Regions from separate parts of the Simiduia sp. 21SJ11W-1 genome, predicted to be linked through region 2. Evidence: riboswitches for the same ligand, from Rfam matches in the RefSeq annotation. Region 2 holds a riboswitch; the other holds the start of a gene.
What was found. Region 2 has a riboswitch for thiamine pyrophosphate ahead of L1F30_RS13320 (TonB-dependent receptor). Riboswitches for the same ligand answer to the same signal wherever they lie in the genome.
Positions count from the first base shown of each region.

Region 1 (11,916 bases), 1.8 Mb from region 2:
ACTACCTTAACGAGCCTGAGAAAGCGGGCAACCTTATCGGCTATCGCGACGTGAGCGCCGTGCGCTTAACCAGTGAGTGGCGCACAAGCCTTGGCGCGGGTGAGCTTACCCTGACGCCGTTCGCGCGCCACAACCGGCTGGAATACTTGGCCACATGGGCACTCAACACCGGGCGAGAAACCTGTAAACCCTGGCTCAACCCGGCCTGCCAATTAGACTCCCAAGACGCCCACATTAATGCCAACGGCCACGACTCATTGGGCGTTAATGCAAAATACAAACAAGACACAGAGGCAGCTTTTTGGATTGCCGGTATAGACACAGACCGCTCGCGCGGCGACACCCTGCAAACCTACATAGTGCGCACAGATACAGACCCGGGCGACTACTGGTTAAGCTATCAAGAGCAACAGGCGCTATATGATTACCGCGTAGATTTTTTATCGCTCTCACCCTACCTGCACACAGAGGCCGAACTGTGGGAAGGCCTGCGGCTTTCAGCAGGCCTGCGCTACGACTGGGTAAGCTACAACTATCACACCCGGCTTGCCCCTGAAAGCGCCCTTGAATCTATTCACAAACGCCCGGCCGATACCGAGATCACCCAGTCGCATTTAAGCCCCAAGCTTGGCGCCACCTGGGATATTTCACCTAACCTCAACGCCTACGCCGCCTACCGCCACGCGTTTCGCATTGCCACAGAGTCGCAATTATTTCGCGCAGGCCGCACCGTTAATTCAACGGAGCTTGAGCCAGTAAAAGCCGACAGCGTGGAGATTGGTATCCGGGGGCTCATGGGCGATTGGCTCAACACCGAGCTCAGCATTTACCACATGACACTGCATGATGAGATTATCAGCACTACCGATGCCACCGGCGCACGCCGAAATACCAATGCCGGAACTACCCGCCACCGGGGCCTGGAGTTGGCCTTGGCCGCAGACCTCACCGAGCAGCTGCAGGCCGGTTTTGCCGGCACTTGGGCGCGCCACGAGTATGTTGACTGGCAAGAGGCCAACAACAACTACAGCGGCAAGCAACAGGTCATGGCCCCGGAAGTGTTTACCACACTGTGGCTGAGCTATCGTCCGGGTTGGCTAAAAGGCGGGCGCTTAGAAGCCGAATGGCGCCACCAAAGCGAATCGTTCATAGACGAGGCCAACACCCAAACCTACCCCGGCCACGACCTTGTGAATTTGCGGGCAAGTTACAACATCAGCCAGCCACTTACCGTTTATGCAAATCTGCTCAATGCAACCGATGAGCGCTATGCGGAAACCACCAGCAAATGGGGGCCAAGCTATTCACCCGGGCGCCCACGCACACTGATTGCAGGGCTTAATTACCGCTTTTGATACGGCCTCAGCCAGCTGTATTTACGCCGCCTCCCGGCGGCTTTTTTGACTTAGTTTGTACAACACCACCGAGCACGGCGATATACAACCCATGAAAGCATTTACCCAATGGTGCCTGCGCCATCATCAACGCCTAGGGCTTTGGGCCTGGCTGTTCATTGCCTGTTGGGCACTCAGCGGCCTTGCCCACCCTATTTTGAGCCGGATTAATCCAACGGCACAGGCTACCGGCACACTCCTACAGCCCCAAGCCGAACATCACATTGAACCTCAGGCCATAGCATCTGCACTGGGCCCATTTACGCACTTGCGGGTATTTAATCATCAACAGCGGCTCCTTTTGCAGCTGGATCACACCCGTTTTGCCGATGCCGCAACGCTCGCCCCACTTGCCAATTTCGAACAAAACTACGCCGTTGATTTAGCGCGGCATTTCGCCGGTGAGCCCGAGGCAACAGTGGCCGCCATTACAAAAATTTCGGCCTTTGATGACGACTATCTGACCATCAACCGGTTGTTGCCTGTGTGGCGGGTAGAATTTGCCCGCGACGATAACCTGCGCGTGTATGTAGATACCCAGCAAGGCCAACTGGCAACACTGGTAGATGACACCAAAGCCGCAACCGGCCACTGGTTTCGCACCCTTCATAGCTGGCACTTTTGGCCACATGAACCCAGCAGGGTTTGGCTAATGAGTGCAGCGCTCTTGCTGATCACTGCGCTTGGCTTGATGGGATTTTGGTTGTACTTACGCTGGTGGCGCCAGGGCGTTTTTAACCATCAACACCGCTGGGCGCGCAGCAGGCGCTGGCACGCCCACCTGAGCGGTGTGCTTGCTCTCGCGCTTACCTGCTTTTGCACAAGCGGGCTGTTTCACCTGTGGGCAAGTAACCCCCATCCAGCGCTGGGCCAGGCGCTTGAAAATGATGCACCCCCTTTCGGCATCACCCTACCGGGCGGCTGGCTGGAAGCCCAATGGATTGCGAGCGGGCAGCAACAGCATTGGCGAGTGGTGAGTGCGCCCGAGCAGGGCCTAGATCCCCACACATCGGCACACAAGCAAACGCTGGAGAGCCCTCAAAAAAGCGGCCACCAACACCACAACCCGAAAGCCCGGCCGGTAATGCCGGTTATTCAATATGTTGGCGCCGAGCGTATGGCCTCAGCGCCAGATTCAAACTTTACAGACACAGCACAGGCGCTCGCCCGGGCCCAGAGCCGCCATTGGCGCGGTGAATTAGCGGTAAAAAGTACAGAGTACATGGCACACTTTAATCGCCACTACGGCTTCATTAACAAACGTTTGCCCGTGGTGGCCGTGCGTACCCAAGATGACCGGGGCGCGCAAGGGCCTACCTATTTTATTCAACCCCACACCGGCACCTTGGCCGCCGTATCAAACACCACAAGCGCGCTGGAAGGCGCAAGCTTTGGCTATTTGCACAAATGGCACCACCTGGATTTCCTGGGCCGCAATCTTCGCGATTTGCTACTGGCGCTCACTGTGCTAGGCATCTTTAGCGCCGCCTGCCTGGGCCTGTGGCGCTGGCGGCAGAAACCCCGGGCGCAAGCCGCCAACCCAACCAGAGCAAAAGCCTCTGTTGTCTGCGAGTAGTGGGTGATAGTTGCTCATGGGGAAGTTTCTAGTGACTAGTTTCTAGTGACTAGCCCCCCACTAAAAGCCACCCAAATTACCGGCACGGCTTGTGGCCCTGGCCACACCCATCAGCTACTTGATACCGGCGTACCAAATTCGATGAACATTCAGCAGCAGCGCAAGGCGGCCAAACACTTTGTGAGCTGCGGTTGTATAGAGAAAAACCTGCCCCTGCAGCCTGCGTTTGCGCCACGCTTTTGCACAGCCATCGGGCGGATTTCAATGGCCATTGGCAGCGGAGCCCGGGCACTAAATCTCCGAACATAGGGCCGGCTGCTGTCGTCTCCTTCATTTTCAGCGCGAAAGTGCACCAAAACAGGCCCACCCGATACCACGCTTTTACTTAGCATCATTGAGTAAAAAACCTGATAAAACCTTATGATATTGCGCGATATACCCCTGAACTGGTCGACAAAATCGCTCATCTCAGCGCAAACCAGGCCCGCACCGGAAGCTGACCAATAATTCATTTATTGCACCACTGAGGCGCTTTTCAACATTTTGTACTAAATTCTTTGGCAGAACGCTTTATTTAGTTCTCAAAAAGCCCTAAAGTTGCCCCAAATTTGGCACCCGAGGATCGATGCAAGCGGGCCCACCAAGGCCATGTCTACCCCGTGCAGGCGAACACCCCGCCACACGGCACGTGAACATACGTAAGCACGATCAACAACCAGGGGCTTTCCCATAACATTAACGATCAAAAGTCGCACTATGGCCAACTACATTCCCGATGCAACAGACCGCAAAATCCTGGACATTCTTCAGGGCAACGCCACCATTCCGAACATCGAACTAGCAGACAAGGTGTGCCTGTCGCCCTCGCCCTGTTCACGTCGGGTAAAAAACCTGCGCGATGAAGGTTTTATTCGCCAGGCGGTTACGCTGCTTGAGCCCTCCAAAGTAGGCCTGCCGGTAAGCGTATTTATTCAGGTCACCTTGAATCATCAGGTAAAAAGCGAGCTGGAAACCTTCGAAAACACCGTTAACGAATGGCAGGAAGTAATGGAGTGCTATTTGATGACAGGCGACTTCGACTACCTGATTCGCGTGGTGGTACCTGACCTGCAAACCTACCAACGTTTTCTTGACGACAAGCTCACTCAAATGCCCGGCATAGACCACATCAAATCGAGCTTCTCCATAAAACAGGTTCGCTACAAAACCGAGCTGCCGCTGGAGTTTATGCCCCGCTAAGCTTTACACTTATCGGTTGCAGGTGCGCACTGGGCGCACCGCAACTGATCAGCGCGCCGCACAAAGGATTTACGGATGCCGCCCTGCACTCACTCTTACAAACCCCGCTACCGCACTTTCTTTGTACAACCGCTATTTTTCGTAATCCTACTGCTCAGCGCTGCCACGGCACAGCTTGCTAGTGCCGAACAAATTTTATCCTGTAAAGATGCCAAGGGCAGGCCAATATTTACCGACGATCCGCGCCGGTGCGGCGAGGCTAAAATTGAAACCCGTGAAGTGCGCATCCTAAATAGCCACTCGCAATTTGGCCGGCAGCAATCCAGGGAATACCACAACTACGCCAATCGCGCGCACCTGCCTTTAACAGGTTACGCCATAAATATTATTGTTGAGCGCGAACTGGCTGAAACCGACCCGGAACTTGCCCGCAACAGCGCGCGCAAACTTGAAACCGCTGTGCTGGCAGCCCTTGCGCGATTCCCCAACGCACAAAAGGCGAAATTTTCCGGCATTCGCTATTATATTTTTTCCGGCTCAGATTCCTCCTACGGCGGTAAAGATTCCGGCCTTTGGTATTTCGCCAAGGGCAATCGCATTTCACCGCGCTTTGACGACAGCATTATTATCAATTCCGCCCGTAATTTTATGCGCATGAGTGATGAACTGGCCCTTGCCATCAGCATTCACGAACTGGCGCACGGCTTTTATCACTACCACAAAAAACGCCTCTACCCCTTGGCGCTCAAGGTCTATGAAAATGCAAAAAAATCGGGCCTTTACACCAATCGCAAAACGGCCTGGAACAAAGTCATCGAGAAAGCTTACGCACTGGAAAATCACCGCGAATACTTTGCCGAGCTGAGCGCCATGTACTTTTCCCGCCATTATTACGAACCCTTCGAGCGCAATGGCTTGCTGGCCTATGATCCACAAGGCTACAAATTAATTGACCAAGCCTGGCTTGGCATACCCTAACGGCATACGCAAAGCCCCTTGCGCGCGCGCTACTTAGCTATTACTCTTGGCGCCACACTTGTCGGGGTGCCCTGCAACATCAAGGGCTGAGACCATAGCAATAGGAACCCGCTGCACCTGATCAGGCTAATACCTGCGTAGGAATCAAGTGATGAACAACCCTCTCCCGGTTGTTTGTTGTGGTTGATTGCAGCCCCGAAAGTGAGCCCCTGCCGTGCGCAGAAACTTCACTGAGGGATACTGCAATGCCGAACGATACACACGCCCAATCAAATCGCCACACCATTTCCACGGGCCCATTGCCCGGTTCAAAAAAACACTACCTGCAGGGTAGCCGCCCCGATTTAAACGTGCCTGTGCGCGAAATTTCGCTGGCCGATACCCGCTTAAAAGACGACGGCGTTGAAAAAAACCCTCCGGTACGCGTGTACGACACTTCCGGCCCCTATACCGATGAAAGCGCAACTATTAATGTCAATGCGGGCCTGGCAAAGCTGCGTAGCCATTGGATTAGCGAGCGCGCAGACACCCAACCGCTCAGCGAACCCAGCGCGCCCTACAGCCGCCAACGGGCACAGAACATCGCCTTTGAACAGTTTCGCTTTAATGGCAACCACGAACCCCGCATAGCCAAAGCCGGCCGCAACGTTACCCAAATGCACTATGCCCGCGCCGGTATCATCACCCCTGAAATGGAATACATTGCACTGCGCGAAAATATGGCGCGCGCGCAGCAAAGCAATACCCCTGTGTATGCAGAGCAACACCCGGGCGAAAGTTTAGGCGCCAACATCGGGCCTGAAATAACCCCCGAATTTGTGCGCCAGGAAGTGGCCGAAGGGCGCGCCATTATTCCGGCGAACATCAACCACCCCGAACTTGAACCGATGATTATCGGGCGCAATTTCCACATAAAAATCAACGCCAATATCGGCAATTCGGCGGTGACTTCATCCATTGAAGAAGAAGTGGAAAAACTCGTATGGGCCACCCGCTGGGGCGCCGACACGGTGATGGATTTATCCACCGGCCAGCACATTCACGAAACCCGCGAGTGGATTATTCGCAACTCGCCCGTACCCATTGGCACAGTGCCCATCTATCAGGCGTTGGAAAAGGTTGGCGGTATTGCAGAAGATCTCACCTGGGATATTTTTAAAGAAACCCTCATTGAGCAGGCCGAACAAGGGGTGAGCTACTTCACCATTCACGCAGGCGTGTTGTTGCGCTACATCCCCATGACTGCCAATCGCCTGACGGGCATAGTCTCGCGTGGCGGCTCGATCATGGCCAAGTGGTGCCTGGCCCACCACAAGGAAAATTTTTTATACACCCACTTTGAAGACATCTGCGAAATCATGAAGCGCTACGATGTGTCGTTTTCTTTGGGCGACGGCCTACGCCCGGGCTGCCTGCAAGACGCCAATGACGAAGCGCAATTTTCAGAACTGCGCACACTGGGCGAGCTCACAGAAATCGCCTGGCGCCACGATGTGCAAACCATGATTGAAGGCCCGGGCCATGTGCCCATGCACATGGTGCAGGCAAACATGACCGAGCAACTCAAGCACTGCAAAGGCGCACCCTTTTACACACTCGGCCCGCTCATTACCGACATAAGCCCGGGCTACGATCATTTTTCATCGGGCATAGGTGCGGCCATGATTGGCTGGATGGGTTGCGCCATGTTGTGTTACGTCACCCCCAAAGAGCACCTGGGCCTGCCCAACCGCGACGATGTAAAGCAAGGCATTATTGCCTACAAGATTGCCGCCCACGCAGGCGACTTGGCCAAGGGCATGCCCGGCGCCCAGGTGCGCGACAACGCCCTGTCGAAGGCGCGCTTTGAATTTCGCTGGGAAGATCAGTTCAACCTGAGCCTAGACCCAGACACAGCGCGCGCCTATCACGATGAAACCCTGCCCAAAGAAGGCCACAAGCTCGCCCACTTTTGCTCTATGTGCGGGCCCAAGTTCTGCTCCATGAAAATTACCCAGGATGTGCGCGACTACGCCGAAGCCCAAGCGGCGCAATCGGGCATGGCGGAAAAATCGGCCGAGTTTCGAGACACCGGCAGCGCCCTCTACCAGGAGGCGTAGGCATGGCCTTGCGCGTTGCCGTTGCCGGCGCCGGCCTCTTGGGGCGCCTGTGTGCGTGGCGCCTGGCTCTGGCCGGGCACCGGGTGCAATTGTTTGAAGCAGGCAGCCTCAGCCCAAGCCCGGCCGCCGCCACTACCGCCGCCGGTATGATCTCGCCACTGGCGGAGCTGGCCGATAGCGAGCCGCTCATCCATGCGCTCGGCACCCACAGCCTTGGGCTCTGGCCCGGGTGGCTTGCAGCGCTCAGCCAACCCGTAAGCTTTGCCCAACAGGGTTCACTGGTGGTGGCACACCGGCAAGATCAAACACTGTTGGCGGAGTTTCACCGAAAACTCAAGCACCGGCTGCAACAGGCCGCCGAGCACTCTCGCCCGATCGCAGTGCCCGAGAACCTAAACGCAGAAGCCTTGCACGCACTGGAACCGGCACTTGGGCATTTCAACAAGGGCCTGCTACTGCCCGGTGAGGCGCACATTGATAACCAGGCGTTGATGGATCAGCTGCTTATTGAACTCAAGTATTTGCAGGTGCCGGTGTTGAGCGGCCAGGCGGTAGAACCCGAGCCCTATAAGCTTGGGGATAACCGGGCAGACTGGGTGCTCGACTGCCGGGGCGTAGGCGCCAAAGGTGCGCTGCATGGCCTGCGCGGTCAGCGCGGCGAACTGCTCGAAATCGCCTGCCCGGAGGTACAAATTACCCGCCCGGTTCGCTGCCTGCACCCGCGCTACAAGCTCTATCTGGTGCCCAAACCCGGCCAGCGGTATGTGCTGGGCGCCACTGAAATCGAATCGGAAGATCGCTCGCCCATCAGCCTGCGCTCGCATTGGGAGCTTAGCAGCGCGCTCTACGCTCTAAACCCCGCCTTTGCCGAGGCGCGCATTCTCGCCAGCCGCGTCAACCTGCGCCCGGCGTTTATGGATCACCGGCCCCGGCTCGACATTCACCCGGGTTTGGTGCGCTTGAACGGGCTCTACCGGCACGGGTTTTTACTGGCACCGGCCATGGTTGAGGCGCTGCTGTTTCACCTAGACATTCACCCCCACGCGCTAACCCCCGCGCAACAGGAGATCAGCCACCATGCTGACTGTCACCATTAACAATGAGCCATTAGAGCTTGCTGATGCCTCGGTACTGGCCGAGGCCCTGGCCCTTTGGCCTGCGCTGCCAGAGCAATACGCGGTGGCGGTAAACGGCCAGTTTGTGCCGCGCCATCTGTACGCTGAACACCGCTTAAAAACTGGCGATCGGCTGGATGTGGTAGTACCGGTAAGTGGAGGCTGAAATGGATTCATTCACACTTTATGGCGAGCCATTTAACGCGCGCCTGTTGCTTGGCAGCGCCCTTTACCCCTCACCGCAAATCATGCTCGACAGCCTGCAAGCAGCCGGCACCGAATGGGTAACCCTGAGCTTGCGCCGGCAAAACCCGCAAGCCAATACACCTAACGACTTCTGGAACCTGCTGCGCACCAGCGGGTGTAAACTCTTGCCCAACACCGCCGGTTGCACCTCAGCCACCGAGGCCGTGAATTTGGCAGAAATGTCGCGCGAGCTGTTTCAAACCCCCTGGATCAAACTCGAGGTCATTGGTGACGACTACAACCTCCAGCCCTGCCCCTTTGGCCTGGTAGAGGCCGCCGCCACACTCATTGAACGCGGCTTCAAAGTACTGCCCTACACCACCGATGATCTGGTGCTGGCAAAGCGCCTGCTGGATGTGGGCTGTGAAGTGCTCATGCCCTGGGGCGCCCCCATTGGCACGGGCCTGGGCCTGATGAACCCCTACAACCTGCGCACCCTGCGCGATCGCCTGCCCGACACCCCGCTTATTATCGATGCGGGCCTGGGTGCGCCCTCCCACGCAGCCCAAGCCATGGAAATGGGGTTTGACGCCGTATTGCTGAATTCCGCCGTGGCCCGCGCCTGCGACCCGGTAGCCATGGCCCGCGCCTTCGCGCAGGCAGTCAGCGCCGGGCGCACTGCGTTTCTGGCGGGCGTTATGGCGCCCGCGCAAACGGCCAGCCCCTCCACACCCACCCTCGGCCAGCCGTTTCTGGAACAGGCGGCACCATGAATCATCACAGGCAAACCCGCACCGGGCCCAGGCCCGTGGTATGCGCCATTGGCGGCATAGACCCAAGTGGCCATGCGGGGCTCTTGGCCGACCTGCGCACGCTGGCCGATCTCGGCTGCCATGGCAGCGCCATTCCCACGAGCATCACCCTACAAAATGGCCACAGCTGCCACAGCGCCGAGCCACTGGCCCAGCCGGGCATTTCCGAGCTGTGGCGCACCCTCGCGGCAGACACCCCCGCGCGGGCAGTGAAGGTGGGGCTGATCTGCAACAGCGCACAATTTGAAGCCATAAGTGCCTGCCAGCGCGCCAATGCGCACCTGCCCTGGGTGCAAGACCCGGTCAGCAGCGCGAGCCAAAACCTGCGCGTACTTGCCCGCACACGCTTGTTGCCCGGTGCGGTGTTTACCCCCAACCTGCCGGAGCTTGCGGCCTGGGCGGGGCTGGATGAACAGGCACTGGCCTGCCCCAAAACGCTTACCGCTAGCGCCAACAAAGCACTGGCGGCCGGCGCGCAGGCAGTGTGGGTTAAGGGCGGGCACGGGGCACAGGCAAACTGGGTAGATAGTTATTTTTGCAGTAGCAACCAGCAATTCTGGCTTAGAAGCCCGCGCCTGAATGCCCCCCATAGCCGCGGCACCGGTTGCGTGCTGGCCAGCAGCCTGGCGGCATTTTTGGCCCACGGCAAAGCCCTGGCCGATGCGGTGGTGTTGGCACATGCCTACGTGTACAGGGGCCTGCGGCTGGGGCAACCGGTGGGCACTGCACCCGGGCCCGTGGCCCAAACCGGCGAGCCGCAAGCACTTGAGGATTTCCCCCTGTGCCTCACCCAGGCCCAATATGAAACACTGCACGCCGGCGTCGGCACCCCGCCCTTTGCACCCTGCCCGGAGCCCGGCCTGTATGTGTTGGTTGACAGCCTCCCATGGCTTCGGCGACTACTAAAATCCGGTGTGCGCACCCTGCAGCTGCGCATCAAAAACCTGCAGGCCTCAGAGCGGCTGCAGGTTATCAAACAGGCCATCGCGCTGGGGCGTGCGCACAAGGCCCAGGTGTATATCAACGACTACTGGGAGGACGCGCTGGCATTGGGCGCCTACGGTGTGCACCTAGGGCAGGAAGATCTGGCCGATACCGACCTGCCGGCACTTGCCCGCGCGGGCCTCAGGCTGGGCATCAGCTGCCACAGCGAGTACGAATGGTGCCGGGCACTGGCCTGCCAGCCCAGCTACCTGGCGCTTGGCGCGGCCTTTACCAGCCACACCAAGGCCGTGCCTGTGCTTGAACCCCGGGATTTACAGCACTGGCACCGCCTATTGCGCCCGCGCTTGCCAGTGGTGGTGATTGGCGGCATCAATGCCCACACCTTGCCGCGGCTTTTGCCCATGGGCGTGCAGAGCGTGGCGGTGATCAACGCGGTAACCCGGGCCGAAAATCCCGAGGCTGCCGTGCGCGGGCTGCAATCTGCCTTGGCCATGGCTCCGCCGCCCGAATAACCTCTTGCCCGTTTACGGGGGCGTGTTAACATCTGTGGTTAGGATAGCCATCACCTAAAAAACCGCGGATTAGGACAACCCCCATGCTCGACGAGTTTGATCGTAAAATACTCCGGACCCTTCAAGAAAACGCCGATTACTCCATGGCCGAGCTGGGTGATCGAGTGGGTTTGTCGCACACACCTTGCTGGCGCCGCATTAAAAAGCTGGAGGCCGATGGCATTATCAAGCAAAAGGTCACCCTGCTAGACCCGAAACAACTGGGCCTGGGGGTCACCGTGTATGCCTACATCACCATCAAAAGCCACGATGAAGATTCGCTCAATGCCTTTGAACAAGGCGTGCAGGATGTGCCGGAAATTGTGGAATGCTACTCCACCAGTGGTGAAAAAGATTACGTATTGCGCGTGGTGGTAGACAGCGTAGAACACTACGAGCAACTGCTGAAAAAAACCATTGTGCACCTGCCCAATGTGGCCTCGGTAAACTCCACGTTTGCCTTGAAGCAAGTGAAGTACACCACCTCACTGCCGCTTTAACCGGGCGCGCGCCCATACAATTGCGCGGCGTTCTGGTAGAGCACCCAACTGGTAAGAATGTATTTATCGCCCGATTGTGGCACGCAACCCCGGTGGGTGTGGGTGAAATCTGTAGGGAACAACACCAAACTGCCCGCCTGTGGCGCAAGCTTTGTGCGCTGATATAAAAACTCCGTCTCGCCGCCTTCGGCCACTGTATTGAGGTAATACATAAACACCAGCACCCGATGCAGGCTTTCCTGGCGCGGGTCTGTGGGGTGTGGGTAAAACTCCGAATGCCAGTGGTGATAACCGCCGCGCCCGGCGGTGTATTTTTGCAAATTCACATTGCCCAGCCGAAACACCGCGCGTATCACATGCAGCAATGTGTCGTCGTCAAATTCGTGCAGGTTATCCACCTGCAAGGCCGTGGGCTCGCCAGTTTTCGGGTGCGGCAGAGAGGGCGATATTGCGCCGCACACAAGGCTTGGAAACTGGCGCACATAACGCAGTAAACCGCGCGCGGTGGCACCGGCAATCTG
Region 1 is NZ_CP090959.1:1,243,075-1,254,990, reverse strand. Features, by position in the region: gene L1F30_RS05615 (TonB-dependent receptor) at 1-1,355, shown strand, start outside; gene L1F30_RS05610 (PepSY-associated TM helix domain-containing protein) at 1,447-2,970, shown strand; gene L1F30_RS05605 (Lrp/AsnC family transcriptional regulator) at 3,727-4,209, shown strand; gene L1F30_RS05600 (hypothetical protein) at 4,285-5,187, shown strand; TPP riboswitch at 5,240-5,348, shown strand; gene thiC (phosphomethylpyrimidine synthase ThiC) at 5,433-7,286, shown strand; gene L1F30_RS05590 (FAD-dependent oxidoreductase) at 7,289-8,383, shown strand; gene thiS (sulfur carrier protein ThiS) at 8,364-8,567, shown strand; gene L1F30_RS05580 (thiazole synthase) at 8,569-9,360, shown strand; gene L1F30_RS05575 (bifunctional hydroxymethylpyrimidine kinase/phosphomethylpyrimidine kinase) at 9,357-10,856, shown strand; gene L1F30_RS05570 (Lrp/AsnC family transcriptional regulator) at 10,940-11,395, shown strand; gene L1F30_RS05565 (2OG-Fe(II) oxygenase) at 11,392-11,916, opposite strand, start outside.
Region 1: linked by a shared signal. The riboswitch ahead of thiC (phosphomethylpyrimidine synthase ThiC) and the one ahead of L1F30_RS13320 (TonB-dependent receptor) in region 2 are both predicted to bind thiamine pyrophosphate.

Region 2 (11,916 bases):
GCGCAATATCGGTACCGAAGCCTTGCATGGATTCCTGATGTATCGCGCCAGTCAGCCAAATCCGGTCGATTTAGTGGGCGCGATGTGGATCATTGAAGGTCTAGGCCAGAAGATGGCTGACAACTGGGCTACCCAAATCGACAAGGCTACTGGCGGTGATGGCAGCTATACCCGCTTTATGCGCTACCATGGCGCGAATGATGATGCCCATATGCAAAAGCTTTATAAGCTGCTTAACCGTTTATGCGAAAGCCCGACCCAGTTGGCTGCGATAGTGCGCACCGCCCGCGTGACGGCCAGGCTATATTGCCTGCAAATGGAAGAGGTGGATAATGACTACTGATAAAAAAGCCAGCTACAGTGCCTATCTGCGTGCCATTGCCAGCGATAACTCACTGCCGATTGAACAGGCGGCGCTGGATCTCTGGCTAAAAGATCTGCAAAACCCGTTGCGTTGGAGTGTGCGGCCGCTACTGCAGTTCTTTTTTGCTGTATTACTGCACCTGATTTGGTTGTTTAAGCGCTTGCCGCTTCCGCAGTTTAGTGCGCATGTCACCCTGCAACGGCTCATCTGCTGGTTCTGCACTCATTTTGTAAGTAAAGAAGCCAATTTGCTGATTTTACGCCACTATGCCACTGAGTCTAATATCCTCAACTTTCTTGCTGAAAACAGCCCCGAGGTGGAGTTTACTCCGGTGCGCCTCTATCCGAACAAGATTGCCGATATGATAAGCGCAAGCTTCGTTGAGCACGACCAGGAACTCTTTCGTTTGTTTAGTGAGCTGGGTCATTGGAGGCCCCCAGAGCAGCCGCTTGAGGCAGGGGAGCTGAAATGGAAAGGCTGGCAAAGCATTGATATGGAAAAATTCGAAGTGAGTGAAAAGTTCACTCAGTGCCTTGATTTTGAGACTTCACATGCGTTGTTCATGTGTCTGTTTAGTCTGTTGTTAACTCGCGAAGAATACCGTGATGCCATTAATGGTTTTAACCTCGACCAATCTATTGCCATCCGCATTGGTAATCTGGTGGGAGACAATAGCTTGCGCGAGATGGCTTATAATAAATATCCTCATTATCTGGTGGGCCCCTGGAACTTGGGTCAGCGATTTTTAATGCACGGTTTTTTTACTGAGCATATGTATGCTTATTTGCAGCAACGCTATAGGAGCGCTGTTTAGGATAATTTGAGTCAGATAAGCATTTTGGCGCGCATTGCAGCTCTTCGCTTGCGCCAGCGTTATGCTAGGGTTACAGAACTTTCAATCAATGGTGACAAGGATGCTGCCATGGCAATACTTCCCCGCATATGCCCGTTGGGCATTCCGCAACACCTAGTGCAGAGCGTGGTAATAGCCGTCAGGTTTGTTTTGGTTCTTGACAATATTTGGCAGTATACGCCCATTGGTTGGCGCAATTGGCTTAGGGGCACAAGTTGCCATACGCCTGCGTAAAAGAAGAGTAGGGTGTCAAGATGCTTATCTGATGCCGATAATCCGCGCTATTTCTTTAAGTGCGCCCTCAAGCCATGGGCGGGCCGGTTTTCCGTCTGCACACATTAATAAACTCCACGCGCTGGTAAACACCCAATAGCATAGCTTGGCATCGGCCAAATCTTGTTGCTGTTGCGACGCGGTGCCAGCTAGGTGGTGCAGTAAATCGGGTTCAAAATTGAGCGCCGTATGGCTGGTTAGCAGTGCCGCCAATTCCATGCGTGGGTCGCTTGCGCAGGCGTATTCAAAATCTATACACATGAGCCGCCCTTTGTGCAGTAGCAGGTTGTGCGGGTTTAGATCGCGGTGGCAAAACCGGGTATTTTCACGTTCGCTCAGGCGTGTAAGGCTCTGTAACATCTCGTCATTGAGCGAGAGCACCTGATGGCATTCTGCCTGTAAGTGCAAAGGCATTGCCGGGTGTGATTCAAGCAGCTGGCGGTAGTGCGCCCACTGCTGGCTTGGCGTTACCCGGTGCTTGGGCAGTGCAAGCTTGGCAAGGCTTTGCAGCAGCTCATCTATTAACTGGGGTGCGTTTTCAATGTGTGGGTAGTGCGCGCTCCAAGGTGTGGCTTGCGCAATAAACTGGCTGATGTATATGGCGTGATCGTCACTCACATACTCAAGCGCCGGTGCCAGCCCTGCGTCTGCCGCCAACTGCCAGCAACTTACTTCATTGGCGCGCGGGCAAAGGGCTTCGGTGAGCGGGTTGTTAATGCGTAGCACCCACTCACGGCCGCGCGCGCGAATGTGAAAATTTTGGTTGCTGGTACCGGCGCACAGCGGCGCTACCCATTCAATATGGGCAAAGCCTGCTTTGGCGAGTGTGCATTGCTGTGGGGCTGTTAAGGGTGTGTGCATAAGGTTGATTAACGGCTGGGCTGATCGCTGTTATAGGGCAGTGTGTCTTGCCAGCGTAAGTAGCCGATTGCAGCCAACACAATGTAAATTAAAAATAGTGCGGCGGTGAGCATCAGATCTTTTTGGATATACAAATAAATGCTGGCTGCATCAATCACAATCCAGTAAAGCCAATTCTCCAATACTTTTTGCGCCACAAGCCACGTGGTAACTACCGCGAATACGGTGGTGGCTGCATCCAGCCAGGGGAAGTGGGCCTGGGTGTAGGTGGCCATCAGGTAGCCGAGTATTATTGAGCCCAGGGTGCTTATGCCGATAATCCAACCGTGGCGGGCCAGCGACCAGCTCACTACCGGTTTGGTATCCTGGTGGGCATTTTTATTTGCTCGCCAGTGCCAGTAGCCATACACGGCCATGGCCATGTAGTAAACGTTCAACACCGATTCCATTAACAGCGACACTTCCCAAAACAGCCAGGTGTAAATGGCGGTGCTTAAAAATGCCGCCGGCCAGCACCATAGGCTTTCTTTAATGGCAAATATTATGTATGCCATGGCGAGTGCCACGGCAATGGCTTCGGCTATGCCCAGGCTAGTGGCTTGCTGAAAGGCAGTGCTTAAAAATTCAGTGAGGGCCGTCATGGTGTTTATTGCCGAAAGGAAAGGTCGAGTGCATCGCCAATAAACTTGCACACAAACACGGCTTTGCCCCATTTCTTAAAGCCCGCTTGCATTTCGGTTGCGAGCATGTGCATCACTTCTTGGTAATCGCCGCACACCTGGGTTGCGGTGGCATTGGTGACGCGCTCGATATTGGGGTATTGATCCAGGCGATCAATAAACCATTTAATTGGGTCTAGGTAGCCCTCGCGAAAAGGGTACATGGCGATTTCAACGGTCAGCTTCATATTCACTCCAGGGGCGCTGCATGCAGAGCCCTGTTTATTTTTTGACCTTCACGCGATGAAAGCGCGAGTTATTGAAAAGCATTAACGATTAGTTAAATTTCAGATTAAAGGTGAGGCCTAACTGGCGCGGGTCGCCAAAGCGGATGTACTGCTTGTCGGCCCAATCCTGATCCGGCTCGTTGCCAAAATAAAAACCGCGTACACCGTAGCGTTCATCGGTGAGGTTGCGGCCCCATAAGTAGGCGGCCCACTGTTCGGTTTCGTAGCCGAATTTTGCGTTGACTAGCGTAAAGGCTTCAGATGTAGAATCGTTGCTGTCTGAATAGTAAAAGTCGCTTTTGCCATTGGCGTTGAGGTTGGCAAACCAACCGTTTGCAGGCCTGAAGGTGATGCCGGCACTGTAGGTGTAACGCGGTGCGTGGGCGAGGTCGCGGCCAGAGAGATCTACGGGGCTGCCGTATTTATCCTGGTAGCTGTAGTCGCCGTATTGGGCCTGCAGGTAGCCCAGGCTGCCGTACACTTCCAGGGTTTCGGTGGCGGCAAATTGGCCTTCAATTTCAAGCCCGTAGTTGTTGGAGTTGCCGGCATTTTCGGTAAACAACACGAAGCGTTGCGGGTCGTCCGGATCTTGCTGCGAGGCCGAGACCTGCTGATCTTCGCGGTTCATGTAAAACAGGGTAATGCCGGTGCTGGCGCGCCCCTCTGCCCAAACGGATTTAACGCCCAGCTCGTAGTTCAGCAGGCTTTCGGTGTCGAATTGCTTTTTATCGGCAAGCGCGGCTGGCAGGCTCATGTTAAAGCCGCCGGCTTTGTAGCCGCGGGCAATGCGGGCGTAGCTGGTGTGCGCATCATTCAGGCTGTAGCTCAACGCCAGGTGGCCACCCCACATAGATTCAGAGGGCGAAAACGCATCGCTGTTGGAATCGCTGTAATCGGCATCGCGGGTTTCGCTGCGCACACCGATCGATAGCGCAAGCGCACGGGAAAGCTGCGTATCGGTTTGGGCAAACACGGCCGTGTTTGTGGCTTGGTAGTCTGATTGTAAAACCGCATCAGGCCAGGTGTTGTATTCGGAGTAGAGATCGTTGTTTTCTTCCAGTGTGTGTTGATACACACCCACTAGCCAATCGGTGTTGTTAAACAATTGGCTGTTGGCAGTAGAGGCCAGGCGCACTTCCTGGCTCAGGGTTTGGCGGCTTGCCTGTTTATCCCAAATGTAGTCGTACACGCAGGGTTCAGTGCCTATTACGTTCCAGTCGCTGTCGTAGGCCGTGCAGGATTTGCTTGCCCAGTAGGCGGGGTTTGCCCAATCGCCGTCATAGGCGTGGCGGTGATCGGTATCGGTACCAGACGTAATCGCCGTTACCTGCAACTGCTCGCCGGCCCAGTGAATTTTCAGGCTGCCGCCATGGGTTTCCTGGCTGTCTACGCCGGGTTTATCTGTGAGGGTGTCAAAGCCGTTGTTGTCGAGGGTCCAGGCATCGTAGCCGTTATCCAGATTGGCGTAGAGGTAGTTGAGATCAACTTGCCATGCATCACTTGGCGCCCAGCGCAATTTGGCGCGGGTGGTGAGCTCATCGCGGCCATTGGTGTCTGTGCGGTTTAAAAATTTGTTGTTGCGGTAGCCGTCTTGTTGCTGGTTTTCCACTGCCACACGGTAGCTTAGGGTATCGGTCATCGGCCCGGAAATCGCAACACCCAGGCCTTGCTGGTTGTCTTCACCGAGCGTGGCCTGGCCTTTGAAAGTAAACGCATCGGTAGGGTCGTTGGTTTTCAGGTAGATCATGCCGGCCATTGCGTTGGCGCCAAAGCGGGTGCCCTGGGGGCCGCGTAGTACTTCCGCTTGCTGCACATCAAAGGTGCTGGCGGCCATGCCCAGGCCCGAGAGGTCTATGTCGTCAACCATAAAGCCCACCGAGCTGTTGGGCGCGCCCTGGTAGTCTTCCTGTTCGCCTACGCCACGAATCTGGAAGTAACGGGGGCGGCTGGTGGCGCCCGACCAGTTCAGGTTGGCAATGTTGTTAAGCACATCTTCAAAGTGGCGAGCGCTTTCATCTTGCAGGGTTTGGGCGTTAATAACGGTAATACTGCCGGGCACTTGTGTGAGTGCAACATCGCGGAAATCTGCCGTTACGGTAACCTCTTCCAGTGCGTTTGCACTGGCATTGGCGCAGCTCATGGCAATGGATGCAGCCAGCAGGCTATGTGGCAAGTGATGAGAAAGCTGTTTCATAGGACCTCAATTCAAACAGGAAAATTGAGATCCGGCAAAGGACGTGATGGTGGGGAAAGTTATCAGGCGATAGCTATCGCTTTTGTGCCCATTCCTACGCCGGTGCTAGCCGGATCAGGTTCCAGGGTTCGTCGAAGACATCTCAGTCTGGCGCGCCAGACACCCCTTGGCGGGCGAGATTGTACCAGCAAACGAGTAACGCCGTCAGCTTGGCTATACTGGAAAGCCAGTGGTTGGAGGATACGATGAACAGTAATATTGTTGAGCTGGATTATTACCGCAGTACCATCCCGAAGGTTATGTCAGGCATTGGCAACAGTGCCGGGAAGGATTTCTATCAGGCGATCACACAGCAGCTTGCAACCTGTATCGCCTCAGACTTCACCTTCATCAGCCGGTTGCTACCTGGCGAAACCCGGGTAAAAACTTTGGCACTTTGCGCCGGAGGCCAGCTGGGCGACAACATGGAGTACGACCTAGCGTACACCCCTTGCCAGGATGTGCTAGACAACAGCGTGTGTGTTTACCCACGCGATATCTGCAGCCTTTACCCGAAAGATCAGCTACTGATCGACATGCAAATAGAAGGGTATATAGGAACACCTTTATATAACCGTTCTGGTAAGTGTTTGGGCTTGATTGTGGCTCTGTATAAAACGGAAATTCGCCACCCAGACAGGGTGCAGGGCCTGTTTGAATTATTTGCCGGCCGGATTGCGGCCGAAATTGAAAATCACGAACTTAATGATGCGTTAACCCGCGCCAATGACGAGTTGCGCGCGCACCAGACATTTCTGGAATTGCGGGTGCAAAGGCGCACGGCGGCACTGGAAGATGCCATGGCTGCAGCAGAAGAGGCAAATCGCGGCAAGAGTGAATTTCTGGCGCAAATGTCTCATGAGATCCGCAACCCCTTAAACGGCGTGTTGGGGGTAGCCGATTTACTGATGGATGCCGGTTTAACGGCAGAGCAACAACAGCTGGCACAAATTATTACCCATTCCGGCCAGCATTTAATGGGCGTAATTAACGATATTCTGGATTGGTCCAAGGTGGAAGCGGGGCAGTTGGAGCTGGAAGCCAGGCCCGTTGATTTACGCACATTGGTGCATGAGGTTGCGGCGCTTTTTCAGCATAGAACCGGTGCCATTGCGTTGCACCTTGATATAGATGATGCCGTGCCCGCATGGGTGGAGGGCGACAGCACGCGCATGCGCCAAATCCTGGTCAATCTGTTAAGCAATGCCTTCAAGTTTACCCGTGAAGGCGAAGTCCAGGTGAGGCTGGGGTGGCGCCAAGGCCTGGAAGTGGCCATTGAAGACACAGGTATAGGTATTGCCAAAGACAAGCTTGCGCGCCTGTTCCACCGCTACGTGCAGGGCGACAGCAGCGTAAACCGCAAGTTTGGCGGCACCGGCCTTGGCTTGGCCATCTGCAAAGGGCTTGCAGAGGCTATGGGGGGGCGCATAGAGGTGCGTTCTACGGTGGGCGTGGGTAGCTGTTTTACCCTGTGGTTACCACTGGCCGACACTCAGGCTCCCAAGCAGGAAATTGCGCCGTCTGAGGTATTGCCTGATTTGAGCCATTTACGGGTACTGGTTGCCGAAGACGACTCTGTGAACCAGATGGTCATCAAGGGATTGCTTGCGCGTTACCAGATCCGACCCGAAATGGTGGCCAACGGCGCTCAGGCGCTCAACGCCGTCATCAAGAATGTGCCCTTTCAAGTGATACTTATGGATTGTGAAATGCCGGTTATGGATGGCCTGCTGGCTGCAAAAGCGATTCGTGAGCACGAGCAGTCGCATGCGTTGGAAGCGTGCACAATATTTGCGTTAACAGGCCACGTGCTCAGCGAGGAAATTGAACTTTGTGTTGCGGCGGGTATGAATGGTCACTTGGCTAAACCTGTAGAAAAACAGCAATTGCATAAATTACTCATAACCTGCGCCAATAAGCGTTAGGGCGGCCGGCTAGGTTGAGCGGGCCTAAAACCAAGGTTTAGGTCATGTGCTGCACTAACTTAAGGCTGAAAGTGCGCAAAATTTAATGTCGTTTCCGGTGGTGGTTTCGCCATTAGCATGGCAGCTACGGATGATTACCTGCTTACATGGCCTTTAACAGGGGCCGGAAGTCTTCCAGTTTATCAAACAGCTGCCAAATATAATTGCTGGTGCCTTTTTCCCGGTGCGGGTGCATATCGGCTAGCGCCGGGTTATTGCAGTAGTTTTCAAAATGTTCAACCGATTGCCACTGCACCAGAATCATTACTTGGCGGGGCGCCAAGTCACCGGCGCGTGCTTCGCGAAACTTGCCGATGGAAATCACTTCACCGCCGTGGCTTGCCACCGCTTTGCCGGATTTGCGCACATAGGCCAGGTATTCTTCTTTGTTTGCTACATCGAATAGGTTAAGTGCCAGTACGGGCATGGTGTGTCCTCAATTTTATTTTACAGAGCCTGATTAATCATTCATCGCCATCGCCATCGGCAGATTGGCTGCGCTTTTTGTCGGCTTCTTTGAGCAGGTTTTCCACATTTTTGGATTTCTCCAGCGCATCTAATTGATGCTGTGGAATAACGCCATCTGGCTGGGTGTCGTCTTGCGGTGGTTTGCTATCGCACGCTGTGATCGCTGTGGTTGTTACTATGAATGCCAAGAGTGTGTGTTTCATGGGCCTGCTCCTGAATAGGGGTGAGTTACTTTATAGTGGCTTGATTTATGGCCGAATGGCTAGAATTTTTTAGATTTTGATGATGTTATCACGCGCCGGGCGAAGCGGCGGGCAATAAAAAAGGCAGGCGGGTAACCCCGCCTGCCTTTTTATGTTCCAGCGCCTGTTAGCGCATGGCAACCAGCATGCTGGCCGGGTCTTCCAGAAACTCCTTCCAGCGATTGTTAAAGCGCGCAATGGTGCCGCCGTCGATGACGCGGTGATCGCCAGACCAGCTAACCGTCATGATCTTGCGGGCCTCTACCTCACCTTTGGCATTAAAGCGCGGCAGCGCCTGCATTTTACCCAGCGCCACAATGGCCACTTCCGGCTTATTGATGATGGGTGTGGCCGCTGTGCCGCCAATGGCGCCAACGTTCGAGATGGTAATGGTGCCGCCTTTTAATGTTTCAGGGCTTACGCGGCCCGAGCGTGCGCTTTCGGTAAGTGTAGAAATTTCACCGGCCAGCTCCAGAATACTGAGCGCCTGCACGTTTTTGATGTTCGGTACCAGCAAGCCCACTTTGGAATCTACCGCCATGCCAATGTTGTGCGCACCCAGGTAGGTGATTTCAGTGCAGTCTTCGTTCACGCGGGAATTCATGGTGGGGAATTCCTGCAGCGCCAGCGAAAGGGCCTTCATGAACAAGGGCATCATGGTGATTTTGATGTCCGGGTACTTGGCTTTTAATTGCAGGCGCAGTGTCACAAGATCGGTGATGTCGATTTCATCCACGTAGGTGAAGTGTGGAATGCTAGACACAGATTCCTGCATGGCGCGCGCCATCACGGCTTTCACACCTTTGATGGGCTCGGTGCGATCAACGCTTGCCTTGGGGCTGGTGGCCGGCTGCTCTGCCTTGGCCTGGGTGTCGCCACTCAGGAAGTTGAGCATGTCTTCTTTCAAGATGCGGCCGTTTTTGCCCGTGGCGGGCACGGTGCTTAAATCTACATCATTTTCCCGCGCAATGCGGCGCACGGCAGGTGTGGTGAGCGCGCGCGAGGTGTTGCGCTCAAAGGCGACGTCTGCGCTGTCGTCTACGGCGGCCTGCTGCGGCGCGGCCGGTGGTTTGGTATCTGGTGCGGGGGCGTCGGCCTTCGCCGCAGGGGCGGGCTCTGTGCTTGGGCCTTCATTAATTTCAATGGCAAACAGCGGCTCGTGTACCTTGGCGATGTCGCCCTCTTTGTAATAGAGCTTTACCACCTTGCCATCGTACATTGAGGGAATTTGCACCAGGGCTTTATCGGTAGACACATCGGCCACGGCCTGGTCTTCGGTAATGGTGTCGCCTTCTTTTACCAGCCACTCAACCAGCTCGCACTCCACAATACCTTCGCCGATATCGGGCAGAATAAAATCTTTAATCATGGTGTCTTATCCTTGTCCTGATTGCTTAGTAGTGAATGCTGCGTTTAATGGCTTCGAAAATTTTGTACTGATCGGGCATGTACTCTTTTTCGTGCACCAGGGGGAAGGGGGTGTCCAGGCCGCACACGCGCGCAATGGGTGATTCGAGATACAAAAAGCAGTGATCTTGAATAGTGGCGGCTATTTCACCGGCAAAACCGCCGGTAATGGGGGCCTCGTGAGTGATGAGCAGGCGGCCGGTTTTTTTCACGGATTTGGCCACAGTGTCTACATCCCACGGCAGCAGTGTGCGCAGGTCGATCACCTCACAGGAAATGCCCTCGGCTTCGGCCATGGCGGCCGCCGCTTGCAGGTGTTCCATTTGGGCACCCCAGGCCAGCAGCGTGATGTCTGCGCCTTCTTTCACCACTTCGGCAACGCCCAGCGGCAATTCAAAATCGTCTTCGGGCACTTCGCCAACGGCTGCGCGATACAGGCGCTTGGGCTCGAAGAAAATTACGGGGTTGGGGTCGCGAATGGCGGCCAGTAATAAACCTTTTGCCTGGTAGGGTGTGGAGGGCACAACCACTTTCAAACCCGGTGTTTGGGTGAAGTAGGCCTCGGGCGATTGCGAGTGGTACAGGCCGCCTGCAATGCCGCCGCCGTAGGGCGTGCGAATGGTGAGGCCGGCCACATTAAACTGGTTGCCCGAGCGGTAGCGGAATTTGGCCGCTTCATTCACGATTTGATCAAACGCCGGGAAGATGTAATCGGCAAATTGCATTTCTGCCACCGGCACATGGCCTTGCGCTGCCATACCAATGGCAAAGCCTGCAATGCCTTGCTCGGTGAGCGGGGTATTAAAGCAGCGGGCGCGGCCGTACTTTTCTTGCAGGTTGCTGGTGGCGCGGAACACGCCGCCGAACTTGCCGATGTCTTCACCAAAACACACTACGCGCTTGTCGTTGGCCATGGCCAGATCCAGTGCGCTGTTTACGGCTTGCAGTAAATTCATTTTAGCCATGATCAGTGCTCCTTACCGGTAACGCTGGCTGCGGTTTTGGGGTATTTTTCCGGGTATTTGGCGATGTGTTCGCGTAGCTCGGCCATCTGGTTTTCCAGGTTGGCGCAAGGTTTGTCGTAAACATCGGTAATTAACTCGGCAAGCTCGGGTGCGGGCACTTTTTCGGTGGCCTTTAGGGTATCCAGCACCTCTTTGCGGTAGGCTTCCAGCCGGGATTTTTCCTCGGCTTCACTCCACCACTTTTTGGCAATCAGCCAGTTTTTCATGCGTAGCACCGGGTCTACTGCGCGCCATTTGTCTTCTTCATCGCGCGAGCGGTAGCCGGATGGGTCGTCTGAGGTGGAGTGTGCGCCCAGGCGGTAGCTCATGGCTTCAACCAGCACCGGCTCGTTGTTTTCCACGGCAATTTTGCGCGCCTCTACGCAGGCGGCGTATACGGCCAGTACATCGTTGCCGTCTACGCGAATGGTTTTCATGCCGTAGCCCACACCGCGCGCGGCAATGCCGTCGCCGGCGTACTGTTCATCTGCCGGGGTAGAAATGGCGTAGCCGTTGTTGCGGCAGAAAAACACCGTGGGGCATTTAAGTACCGCGGCCATGTTCATGCCTGCGTGAAAATCGCCTTCACTGGCGGCGCCTTCGCCGAAATACACCAGCGTACAGGCCTGCTGGCCTTCCAATTTTTGTGCGTAGGCATAGCCTGCCGCTTGTGGAATCTGGGTGGCCAGTGGCGAGGATATGGTCATGTAGTTGAGCGCGTTGCTGCCATAGTGAATGGGCATCTGGCGGCCTTTGCCCAGGTCTTTGCTGTTAGATAGCATCTGGTGCATGAACTGTTCGGTGCTGAAGCCCCGGTAGCGCAAAGCGCCGTGCTCGCGGTACTGGCCCATGATCATGTCTTTGTCTTCGAAGGCGGCGGCAGAGCCGATAACGGCGGCCTCTTCGCCGGTGCAAGTCATGTAGAAGCTCAGCCGCCCCTGGCGCTGGGCGCCTACCATGCGTTCATCCAACACGCGGATAAACAGCATGGTGTCGTAAATGCGCAGGGCGGTTTCCTTGCTGAGCTTGGGCGCTTTGGCGCCGGTGTGCAGCGTGCCGTCGGCCTTTAGCAGGCTCAGGGTGGGAATGGGCAGTTCGAAACCGGACATCAGTCGCAGTTGGTGGGTGATTTTGTCGCTCATCTGTTACCTCTTACCCGTAGGTGGTGTGGATTGAGACTTTTTATAAGCATCTGCCTGCCGTGTTATGGCTGTTGTGCAGGTCTAGCCGGTGGCTCTGTCCGGCCCGGCCAGGGTCTCTGAGTGTAGTCGCTCCAACCCCAGCCAATAGCCCAAAAAATT
Region 2 is NZ_CP090959.1:3,041,935-3,053,850, reverse strand. Features, by position in the region: gene L1F30_RS13345 (iron-containing redox enzyme family protein) at 1-343, shown strand, start outside; gene L1F30_RS13340 (hypothetical protein) at 333-1,178, shown strand; gene L1F30_RS13335 (phosphotransferase) at 1,476-2,351, opposite strand; gene pnuC (nicotinamide riboside transporter PnuC) at 2,360-2,992, opposite strand; gene L1F30_RS13325 (hypothetical protein) at 2,998-3,258, opposite strand; gene L1F30_RS13320 (TonB-dependent receptor) at 3,347-5,491, opposite strand; TPP riboswitch at 5,566-5,668, opposite strand; gene L1F30_RS13315 (hybrid sensor histidine kinase/response regulator) at 5,737-7,455, shown strand; gene L1F30_RS13310 (DUF1330 domain-containing protein) at 7,598-7,921, opposite strand; gene L1F30_RS13305 (hypothetical protein) at 7,959-8,165, opposite strand; gene L1F30_RS13300 (2-oxo acid dehydrogenase subunit E2) at 8,332-9,573, opposite strand; gene L1F30_RS13295 (alpha-ketoacid dehydrogenase subunit beta) at 9,599-10,576, opposite strand; gene L1F30_RS13290 (thiamine pyrophosphate-dependent dehydrogenase E1 component subunit alpha) at 10,579-11,757, opposite strand.